Regions from separate parts of the Salinicola endophyticus genome, predicted to be linked through region 1. Evidence: predicted binding sites of a transcription regulator. Region 1 holds the regulator's gene; each other region holds the start of a gene.

Region 1 (3,249 bases):
CAGCTGGGCGAAAAGCCCGCCGGGCGCTCGTCGAAGGCAGGAAAGATCACATGCGCCGGCATCACCGCATCGAGCTTGCTCGCCAGCCGCGCAAACGGCACCAGATCGTGCGCGCGCAGCGCCTCCAGCGAGCGCGGATCCCGGGCCACCGCATGGTGCGAATCCTGACGCGCCCCGCCATGGCCGGGAAAGTGCTTGCCGATGGCGACCATGCCGGCATCGTGCAGGCCATCGATGAAGGCACCGGCCAGCGCCGCGACCACCTCCGGGTCGGGCGAGAAGCTGCGCGAGCCGATCGCCGGCGACTGGTCATCGTCGAGGTCGAGCACCGGGGCGAAGGTCAGGTCGAAACCGCACGCGGCCATCTCCATGCCCAGCAGCCAACCGGTGTCCAGAGCCAGGGCCAGCGCGGCCTCCGGCGCCTCGGCGAATTGCCGCCCCAGGGTCGCCATCGGCGGCAGCCGGGTCACGCCCTGCTTGAGCCGCTGCACGCGCCCGCCCTCCTGGTCGATGGCGACCAGCAGGTCCGGGCGGCAAGCGCGAATCTCACCGATCAGCGCCTGGGTGGTGCCTGCATCCGGGGTGTTGCGCGCAAACAGGATGACGCCCCCGACCTCGGGACGGGACAGCAGCCGCCGCTCCTCCTCGCGCAGTCGAGTGCCCTCGACGTCCAGCATTACCGGACCCAGCGGTTGTGTCATAGCCGTTACCTGAAACCGTGAAGCGCCCGATTCTAGACGACCCGCCGGCGTCATGACAGAGGTCGGCACTGCGGCGTCAGCTCGCTGCCGCCTCCGGCGGCTCCAGCGGTGCCAGCATGCCCGCCGCTACCACCGGCTTGAGTCGTCGGATCAGATCGCGCACGGTGACATGCTCGTGATACTCGTTGTCGGCGATATCGCGCAGCGCATCCAGTCCGGAGAGCGTGAATACCACGGTCCCGAGCATGAAGTGGAGGCGCCAGAAGCGCTCCGCCTCCGGCAACCCGGGCGTGGCCAGACGCAGGCAGGCGACGAAGCGGTGGAAGGTTTCGCCATAGTGCGCCTGGATATAGCGTCGCAGATGCCCCTGGGCCTGGGTATAGGCGAGTCCCAGGAGCTTCATGAAGATCTTGAGACTGTGGCGCTCCGCCGGTACCTCGAGCACGCTCTCGGCCAGGCGCTCGAGCAGCACCTCGAGGGGGATGGCCTGCCCGCCATAGTGACGCTCGAGCCCGTCGAGCGCGTGATTGAGGCGCTCGGAGAAGGGGTCGAGATAGCGCGCGAAGACCGCCTGGATCAGCGCCTTCTTGGAGCCGAAATGATAGTTGACCGCCGCCAGATTGACCTTGGCCCGGGTGGTGATGTTGCGCAGCGACGTCTCGGCGAACCCCTTCTCGGCGAACAACACCTCGGCGGTGTCGAGAATGCGGGTCACAGTGTCGGACTGAGCCATGGACTACCTCTTTCCTGTCGATATCGGCGGCTGTTCACGGGCATCGAACCTGCCGGCCAACGCCTGTCGAATCAGCTAAAAAACGCCTGTTTGAAACGCTTTCGAATCTAACCACCCCCGGCGCCACGGCACAATCGCGGCAAACGTCGAAGGCGCTCTGCGCTTTGCCCCCTTTCCCTGCCCAGCAGGACTGGATACAATTCCAGACTGTATACATGACCACGCCCTGACAGGCCCCGGGGAGACGCCCAATGTCGAGACCGCTCACCGCCCGGCAGCAGAACGTCTACGATTTCATCGTCAAGACGATGACCGAGTTCGGCTATCCACCCACCCGCGCCGAGATCGCCAAGGCGCTGGGATTCCGCTCTCCCAATGCCGCCGAGGAGCACCTGCGTGCGCTCGATCGCAAGGGTGTGATCCGCATGATTCCGGGGACATCCCGCGGGATCCGTCTGCCCGCTGCGGCCGGCACCCCGGAACCCACCGACCCCGCCGAAACCGGCCTGCCGATCGTGGGCAACGTCGCCGCCGGTAGCCCGATTCTCGCCGCCGAGCACATCGACCGCTACTGCCCGCTGCCGGCGGACTACTTCGCCCCCAGGGCCGACTACCTGCTGCGTGTGCGCGGGCTGTCGATGAAAGACATCGGCATCCTCGATGGCGACCTGCTCGCCGTGCATCGCACCCAGGAAGTGCGCGACGGCCAGATCGTGGTCGCCCGGCTCGATGACGAGGTCACGGTCAAACGCTTCCACCGGCACGGGCGCCGCGTCACCCTGCTGGCGGAAAACGCCGACTTCGCCCCCATCGAGGTCGACCTGGAACATCAGCAGCTGGATATCGAGGGTCTCGGCGTAGGCATCATCCGCGGCGGCAACGGCCTGGGCCTGCAGTAGACGCCAGCGGCCATGCGCAAGATCCTCCACGCGGACTGCGACTGCTTCTACGCCGCGGTGGAAATGCGCGACGACCCCAGGCTACGCGACCTGCCGCTGGCGATCGGCGGCAGTGCCGACAAGCGCGGGGTCATCGCCACCTGCAACTACCCGGCCCGGCGCTACGGCATCCATTCGGCGATGCCCACCGCACGCGCCCTGCGCCTGTGCCCCGAGCTCAAGCTGCTGAAGCCCGACTTCGATCGCTACCGCCGCGTCTCGCATGACATTCAAGCGGTATTCCACGAGCTGACCCCGCTGGTGGAGCCGCTCTCTCTCGACGAAGCCTATCTCGACGTCAGCGAGGTCACCCGTTTCCAGGGCAGCGCGACCTGGATGGCGCACTGGCTCAAGCAGGAAGTGCTCGCGCGTACCGGCATCGTGGTCTCGGTGGGCGTGGCGCCCAACAAGTTCCTGGCCAAGATCGCCAGCGACTGGGACAAGCCGGATGGCCTGTTCGTGATTCCCCCCGCACAGATGGCAAGCTTCATCGAGGGGCTGGCGGTCGACAAGCTGCACGGGGTCGGTCCTGCCACCGCCGCCAAGCTGGAGGGGCTCGGCATCGCTACCTGTGCCGAACTGCGCGCCCGGCCGCTGGAGCAGTTGCTCGACGCTTTCGGCAAGTTCGGCCAGCGCCTGCACGAGCTGGCCCACGGCATCGACGACCGCCCGGTCAACGTCACCCGCGAGCGCAAGTCGGTCAGCGTCGAGACCACCTACGACAGCGATCTGCCGGACCTCGCCCAGTGCCACCAGGCACTGGCACCGCTGATCGCGCGTCTCGACGAACGCCTGGCCCGCCATGGCAATCCCGACATCGGCAAGCAGTTCGTCAAGGTGCGCTTTCACGACTTCACCAGCACCACCCAGGAGACCG
Region 2 (3,249 bases), 350 kb from region 1:
ACGCCGCGCTCGCAAAGACCGCAAAAACGCCAGAGGGCCGGTCGAAACCGGCCCTCTGCGCTCTTTCATGCGTTCTTGCTGTCGTTTCTCATCGCGACTCAGCGCGTGGCGATGATCCAGACCGCATGGATGATGCCCGGGATATAGCCCAGCAGCGTCAACACGATGTTGATCCAGAACTGCAAGCCCAGACCCACCTGCAGGAATACCCCTACCGGGGGCAGGATGATGGCGAAGATGATACGGATGATATCCATGTAGCCTCCTTTGCTGTGGCCACGTTCGCCCTCTTCAGCGCCAACGCCCACATTGATATAACACTCCCTTGCGGCGCCTCTTCATCACCGCCATCGTCACCGCAGCCGACCGACACGCGACGGCGCCTAGACACTCGCGTGGCCGACACCTGGGCGTCGATCCGCTCGGCTGCTCACCAGCATAGCTGGCCTTGCGCAATCCTGCTGTCTAGCGTCGTTGATGTGACACGGCTCCGTCGTCTTCGGCGGTCTCGCCAGTGTTCGACTCGATCTCTTCAGCCCCGCCGTCACGCGGCCGGTGCTTGCCCTTTATCTCGGCGGCGCCACTCGCCAGCGCCTCGTGGTAGCGCTCCCAATCCTCCCAATCGTGCGGCGTGCCGCTACGCGGGCCGTGTTCGGCGGCTTCCCGCGCACGGGCCCAGGCCTTCTCCTCGAGCGACTGCGGCTTGTCCTCCTCCTTGTCCAGCGCAATACCCTGCTTGGCCAGATAGTCGCGCGCATTCATGACACTCTCCTGCCCTTACGGGCGTTGTCCAACCTGATACTGCCTGTCGACGCTCTTCCCGCCACGACGGACGTCCAGCGTGCTCGAACCCACATCGTGCTGGCGCGTCTATCGTGCTCGATGTACCAGTATAGATGGCGCCACCCCGGAGAGAGTTCAAGCGTGCCCTCGCTCGAGCGTCGCAACGCAGGAGTATCAACGAAGGACTATTGATGAACGCGAAACCCGGAATGAGACCATCGACGGGGCGAGATCGAAGCGGCGACTGAAAAACATGCCCAAAGCTCCGGCTTATATGCCGAATGGTCCGCTAATGCTGGGCCTTCCGACGTGACGCCTTTGCAAAGCGGCTACAGTGTCATCAGCCGTAGCACACTAGCTACCGGCCCCATCTCCCTCAGCACAAAAGGAATTTGGCATGAGAACATCACTCGCGACCGTCGCCTTCGCCGCCATCATGACTCTGGGTTACGCCGGTACTGCGCTCGCCGATAGCGCCGCACTCAAAGATGCACAGCAGGCCAATCAGGAGCCGCTGGCACCGGGCTCCGGCGTCACCGCCAGCGGTGAGCAGGACGCCTCGTCCTTCTCCGGCGGCAGTGCTGCCACCAACCAGTCGCTCGACGCGATGGAATCGGAGACCGACAGCACGACCGACATCGAAGACTCGAAGTCGCTCGACGAGATCAACGCCGAAGGCCACAGTGTCGAAGCTGGCGACGCCATCAAGAGCCAGTGACGCTCACCGTTCGGCGGTGACTAAAAGGGGCCCCAGGGGCCCCTTTTTCGTGGGCCGCCATCAGCCAACTGGCAAACCGGAACAGCGCCCAACTCAGCAGCACAGGGCCACTTTCAGCAGGTCGTCGACATCGGGGCGCTATGGCGCAGCACGACATGGCCGCTTTACCGCGGGCGACACCGCCCATATACTGTATATAAATACACGTACTCAAGTGAGAGACGTCATGATTCTCGCTTTTCCTTCGCCCTATGAGCGGCTATCGCGTCGAGTCTCGCGCGCCATTCAGGCAACCGTCCAGCATCGGCGCCAGCAGCTGGTGATCGTGCGCCAGCCAGGCGAAACGCAGGACGATTGGTCTCGGCTGATGACACGCTTGGCGCGCGAGGCGGCCATGAGCGTCATCTCGATCACCGCCGACGACGTGCTGCTGAGCTGGCGCGCTCAAGCCACGGAGAGTGCCTGAGCACGAGTCGCTCGTCATGCGCCGGCGGACGACACTTCACGACCTGGCACGACAAGGCCCGAGCCAGACGCTGTCTCGGTCAGATGATGCGCGAATCATATGCAAAACGCTGCCATGGGCAATGCAATACCGACCCGGGCGTAGAGCCAGCGTAGACACCTAGCCAGAGAGCGATGAGTAAGGGCGGGGTATGGCAGAAGATCAGGCGTGTAGGCACGTTTTGGAGCGCGGTGCTGGAGCGGGTGAAGGGAATCGAACCCTCGTCTTAAGCTTGGGAAGCTTCTGCTCTACCATTGAGCTACACCCGCAAGGCTTTCGATAATAATTCCAATTACTTAGGTTTGGCAAGCGTAGCGCAAAAGAAAGCACAGGGATGGCCGGCAGCGGCATGGCAAACGCGCCTGCGGCCGCGCATCGGCCTCGGAGGTCCACCTGTTAGCCGCGCACGTCAAGAACGAGCGTGCTCGCAACTGATCGCGGTCGTGACCGACCGGCATCGAATAGCGGCATCGAATAAGAGAAAGCCCGAGCGCGCTGCGATAGCGCTCGGGCTTTCAATCAGCATGCGCCTATCCTGCTGAAAGACTGCGGCTCATCCGCCTCCCTGGCATCGTCATCCGTGATCGATTCCCAGCTGCATCCCTGCTCGCAGAGAATAACGTCGACTTCTAATACTGTCTAATCTAATTGCGTGAAATATCTATAAATTAGATAAGATTTAGATGTTTATATTATTGCTACCACTACCATCAAGGGCAAAAAAGGCCCGATCCTGAGATCGGGCCGACTAGCGCTGACTCCCTTCCTTGCCTACCGGAGGCCTCCTGCCCCCGCATCCCTGGCGAAGCCTCCCTGCCCGGCTCCCGGAGATCCTTCCTGATCTCGCCTTCACCATCTTGCGCGTATCTGCGAGCTGCTGAACTCAACCCAGGTTAAACAGGCTTCTGCTAAAACGTAGTATTTTGTTAATCGAGATTCGCGTCATTCACACTTCCGCGCCCAGCCCGACCAGGAGGGACACAAGGAGAAGACTTCGACATGAGTTGGCGAAAATCAGGCATAAAAAATCCCCGGCCAGAAGACCGGGGACCAAGGATCTACAACGAGCGGTCATATTATCAATTCGCGAATGACGGATACAGGTCGATATCGCCCAATTTTGCGTAGGATATCTCTTACAAATCAAGGCAGTCCCAGCAATACCGGCAGTACTCGGCATCCGATCTGGCGCCACCGGCGTCATAGACTGACGCCACTTGCGCGCTGACAGCCCCCCCGGTGA
Region 3 (3,249 bases), 210 kb from region 1:
AGCCAGTCGTCACGGCGATTGGTGCGATGGCCGGCGACCATCACCACGTCGCCCCGGCAGGCGCGCTCGAACAGTCGCGGCAGGTCGGCGGGGTCATTCTGGCCGTCGCCGTCGAGGGTCGCCAGCCAGGTGCCGCGGGCGGCCCAGGCCGCCTGCCACACCGAGGTGCTCTGGCCGGCGCTTCGCGCATGGCGCAGCGGGCGCAGGCGGGAATCGGCGGCAGCGCGGCGCGTCAGCATCTCCCAGGAGCCGTCGCTGGAGGCGTCGTCGACCACGATCACTTCGTGCGCTATCTCCTGCAGGGCACGGGAGATTTCGTCGAGTAGCCCCGGCAGATTGCCGACTTCGTCCTTGGCGGGAATGAGAATCGAGAGCTGTGGAGAATGCATTGACGCTGAGTTCCTGGCGATGGGACTTTTATTGGACGCTCCGCCACGCCGCCCTTGCCGCTCCTGGCAAGAGGGCGCGCCGGCCGTGCGCTGGAGACCCGCCCTTTATGAAAGGAGAGTGCGCAAAAGGCAAACGATGGCACATCTTTTGCGACCATCGAATGCGAATGTCGCCATGATCGAGGCCATGACTTAAAGGAATCTTAAGAACGCGGATTCTCAGGAACGCGGAACCCTTATCGTGCCACGATGGTAGCTCGAGCAGAAGCTCAACTGAACAGATCCTGCTGGCGGTGAGGCGGGCGAAAATGGCGGGTGTCGAGCCCCTGGTCAGGGCGCCGCTGCAGGCCCAAGCGGCCGGCGGCCCGGCGAAAGCGCTGATCGATCATGTCGACGAAGATCCCCTCGCCGCGCATACGGTGGCCGAAGCGGCTGTCGTTGCTCGCGCCGCCACGCGACTGGCGGATCAGACTCATCACCTTGCCGGCGCGCTCGGGGTAGTGGGCTTCCAGCCAAGCCTCGAACAGCGGGGCCACCTCCCGCGGCAGTCGCAACAGGGTCCAGCTGGCGCTGGTAGCGCCGGCCTCGGCAGCGCGTTCGAGCAGTGTCTCTATCTCGTGGTCGTTGATCGCCGGAATCACCGGCGCCAGCAGGGCGCCCACCGGGATACCCGCGGCAGCGAGCTCGCCCAGTGTCTTGAGCCGGGCCGCCGGCGAGGCGGTGCGCGGCTCCAGCGTGCGCTTGAGCTCGTTGTCCAGGCTAGTGAGGCTGATGAAGACGCGCACCAAGCGCTGCTCGGCGAGTGCGGCCAGCAGGTCGCGATCTCGCAGTATCAGGGCGCTCTTGGTCACCAGGGTGACCGGATGACGGCACTCGAGCAGCAGCGTCAGCAGCTCGCGGGTGGTGCCGTATTCGGCTTCGATCGGCTGGTAGCAGTCGGTATTGCCGGAGAGGTTGATCGGCTGGCAGCGGTAGCCGGGCTTGCACAGCTCCTCGCGCAGCCGCGCCGCCATCCCCTGCTTGGCGATCAGCCGGGTCTCGAAGTCGATGCCCGGTGAGAGATCCCAGTAGGCGTGGCTGGGGCGGGCATAGCAGTAGATGCAGCCGTGCTCGCAGCCGCGATAGGGGTTGAGCGAGCGGTCGAAGCCCAGGTCCGGGGAGTGATTCCAGGAGAGTGCGCTGCGCGGCGTCTCGTGTTGGATCTGGGTGGGTATACGCTGGGGTAGCGCTTCCTGCCACCAGCCATCGTCGAAGGCTTCGGTATGGCTCGGCTGAAAGCGGTTATGCGGATTGAAGGTCGCGCCGCGGCCCTTGAGCGGGCCCGGTGACGCGGCGTAGGGATCGCGCGGTGGGGTGGGAGACGACATGACGACTCCGTGATCGAGTGCTGTTCAAACATACAGTATCACGGGGTCGTCACCACGCAAAGTGCCGGTCGCGGAGGCATGGCGCCGCTCGTGGCGTCAGCACACCCTCACCCGGCGTTGGCCGCCAATGGATGAGGGCGCCATCGGGATGGACAGTTACAGCGTCAGTTTGACGCCGGCCTCGACGTAGCGGCCCTGGGTGTTGTAGCCCTCGGCCAGGGTGTAGTCGCGGTCGAAGGCGTTATCCAGCTTGGCCGACAGTTCGACCTGCGGCGTCACCTGCCATGCCGTGCGCAGATCCACGATGCCGTAGCCGCTGACGGTGGTGTCGCCGTAAGGAGCGGTGTAGCGGGTGTCGCGGCGGTCGCCGGCGGCGCGCAGGGTGGCGCCGTAGCGCCAGTCGCCCAGGGCGTAGTCGGCGTCCAGACGGCCGAAGGTTCTGGCTCGGCGCTTCAGCCGCTCGCCGCTGTCGCGGTCTTCCGGATCCTGATGGGTCAGGCTGGCGCGCAGCGAGAGGCCGGCGTATTGCCAACCACCGCTCAGCTCGACACCGCGGATACGCGCGCGGTCGACGTTGTAGGGCACGAAGGCCGGGTCGAAGGCGATCAGATCGTCGATCCGGTTCTCGAAGGCGCTGACGCGCGCATTCCAGGCGTCATGCTCGATGGCCCAGAACGCCTCCAGGTTGCGCGAGGTTTCGGCGTCGAGGTCGGGGTTGCTGCCGTAGGGTCCGTAGAGGTCGATCAGGTTGGGCGCCTTGAACGCGGTCGAGTAGACCAGCCCGAGGCGCTGTGCCGGTGTCAGACGGTAGGCGTAACCGGCACTGCCGGTGGTCTCGTCGCCGAAGCGCGAATCGTCGTCGTAGCGCAGCGAGCCGCTCAGCTCATGGCGCCCGTACTCGCGCTGCAGCATGCCGTAGAGGCCGTAGTTCTCGCGGCTATCCTTGGCGTAGCGCCCGGTGAACGGGTTGGCCGAGTCGAAGTCGACATGCTCCTGGCGGTAGTCCACCCCCAGGGTATCGACGCCGTTGGCGCGGGTGAAGCTGTGCTGGATGCCCAGCTCGTTGCGGTGCGATTCGGTGACGCTGTAGCGCTCGCCGGCATAGCGCTCCTCGCGGCGCTCGTCGAAGTGTCCGGCGGTGATTGCCATGTCCCAGTCGGGGGCCAGGGCCAGATCGTAGCGGCCGCCGAAGGTCTGCAGATAGCCGTCGGTGCGGCAGTCGTTGCTGGCGGCGCTGGCATTGAGCGGGTAGCAGTCGTCGTAGTCGGCGTCGGTATCCTGGCGCAGCGCATTCAGGCTCAGGCTGGCGTTGGCGCCGAAGCGGTGCGACAGCCCTAGCTGAGCCCCGCCGCGCTTGAAGCCATCGCGCTCGCCGCTGGCGTCGCTGGCAAGGGCGTTGAAGCCGTCGCCGTCGCGCCGGAACAGACTGGCGTTGAGGCGGGTAGCGGTATCGCCGGTGGAGACGAACAGGTTCTGTTTCTGCGTGTGCTGGT

The links. The regulator LexA, encoded in region 1, represses DNA repair genes until DNA is damaged. The targets are predictions, from matches to a motif close to TACTGTNTANNTANACAGTA.
Region 2: a site for LexA is predicted at 1,690-1,709, ahead of ABV408_RS12220 (DUF1654 domain-containing protein). Genes of this name have one in related genera too.
Region 3: a site for LexA is predicted at 1,775-1,794, ahead of ABV408_RS11550 (PA0069 family radical SAM protein). Genes of this name have one in related genera too.

The regions. Positions count from the first base shown of each region.
Region 1 covers NZ_CP159578.1:2,371,314-2,374,562, forward strand. The annotation lists gene nagZ (beta-N-acetylhexosaminidase) at 1-701, opposite strand, end outside; gene ABV408_RS10725 (TetR family transcriptional regulator) at 778-1,434, opposite strand; gene lexA (transcriptional repressor LexA) at 1,686-2,333, shown strand; gene dinB (DNA polymerase IV) at 2,346-3,249, shown strand, end outside.
Region 2 covers NZ_CP159578.1:2,724,365-2,727,613, forward strand. The annotation lists gene ABV408_RS12205 (YqaE/Pmp3 family membrane protein) at 99-257, opposite strand; gene ABV408_RS12210 (hypothetical protein) at 466-762, opposite strand; gene ABV408_RS12215 (hypothetical protein) at 1,181-1,501, shown strand; gene ABV408_RS12220 (DUF1654 domain-containing protein) at 1,728-1,967, shown strand; tRNA gene ABV408_RS12225 (tRNA-Gly) at 2,202-2,275, opposite strand.
Region 3 covers NZ_CP159578.1:2,579,941-2,583,189, reverse strand. The annotation lists gene ABV408_RS11555 (glycosyltransferase family 2 protein) at 1-389, opposite strand, end outside; gene ABV408_RS11550 (PA0069 family radical SAM protein) at 659-1,756, opposite strand; gene ABV408_RS11545 (TonB-dependent receptor domain-containing protein) at 1,913-3,249, opposite strand, start outside.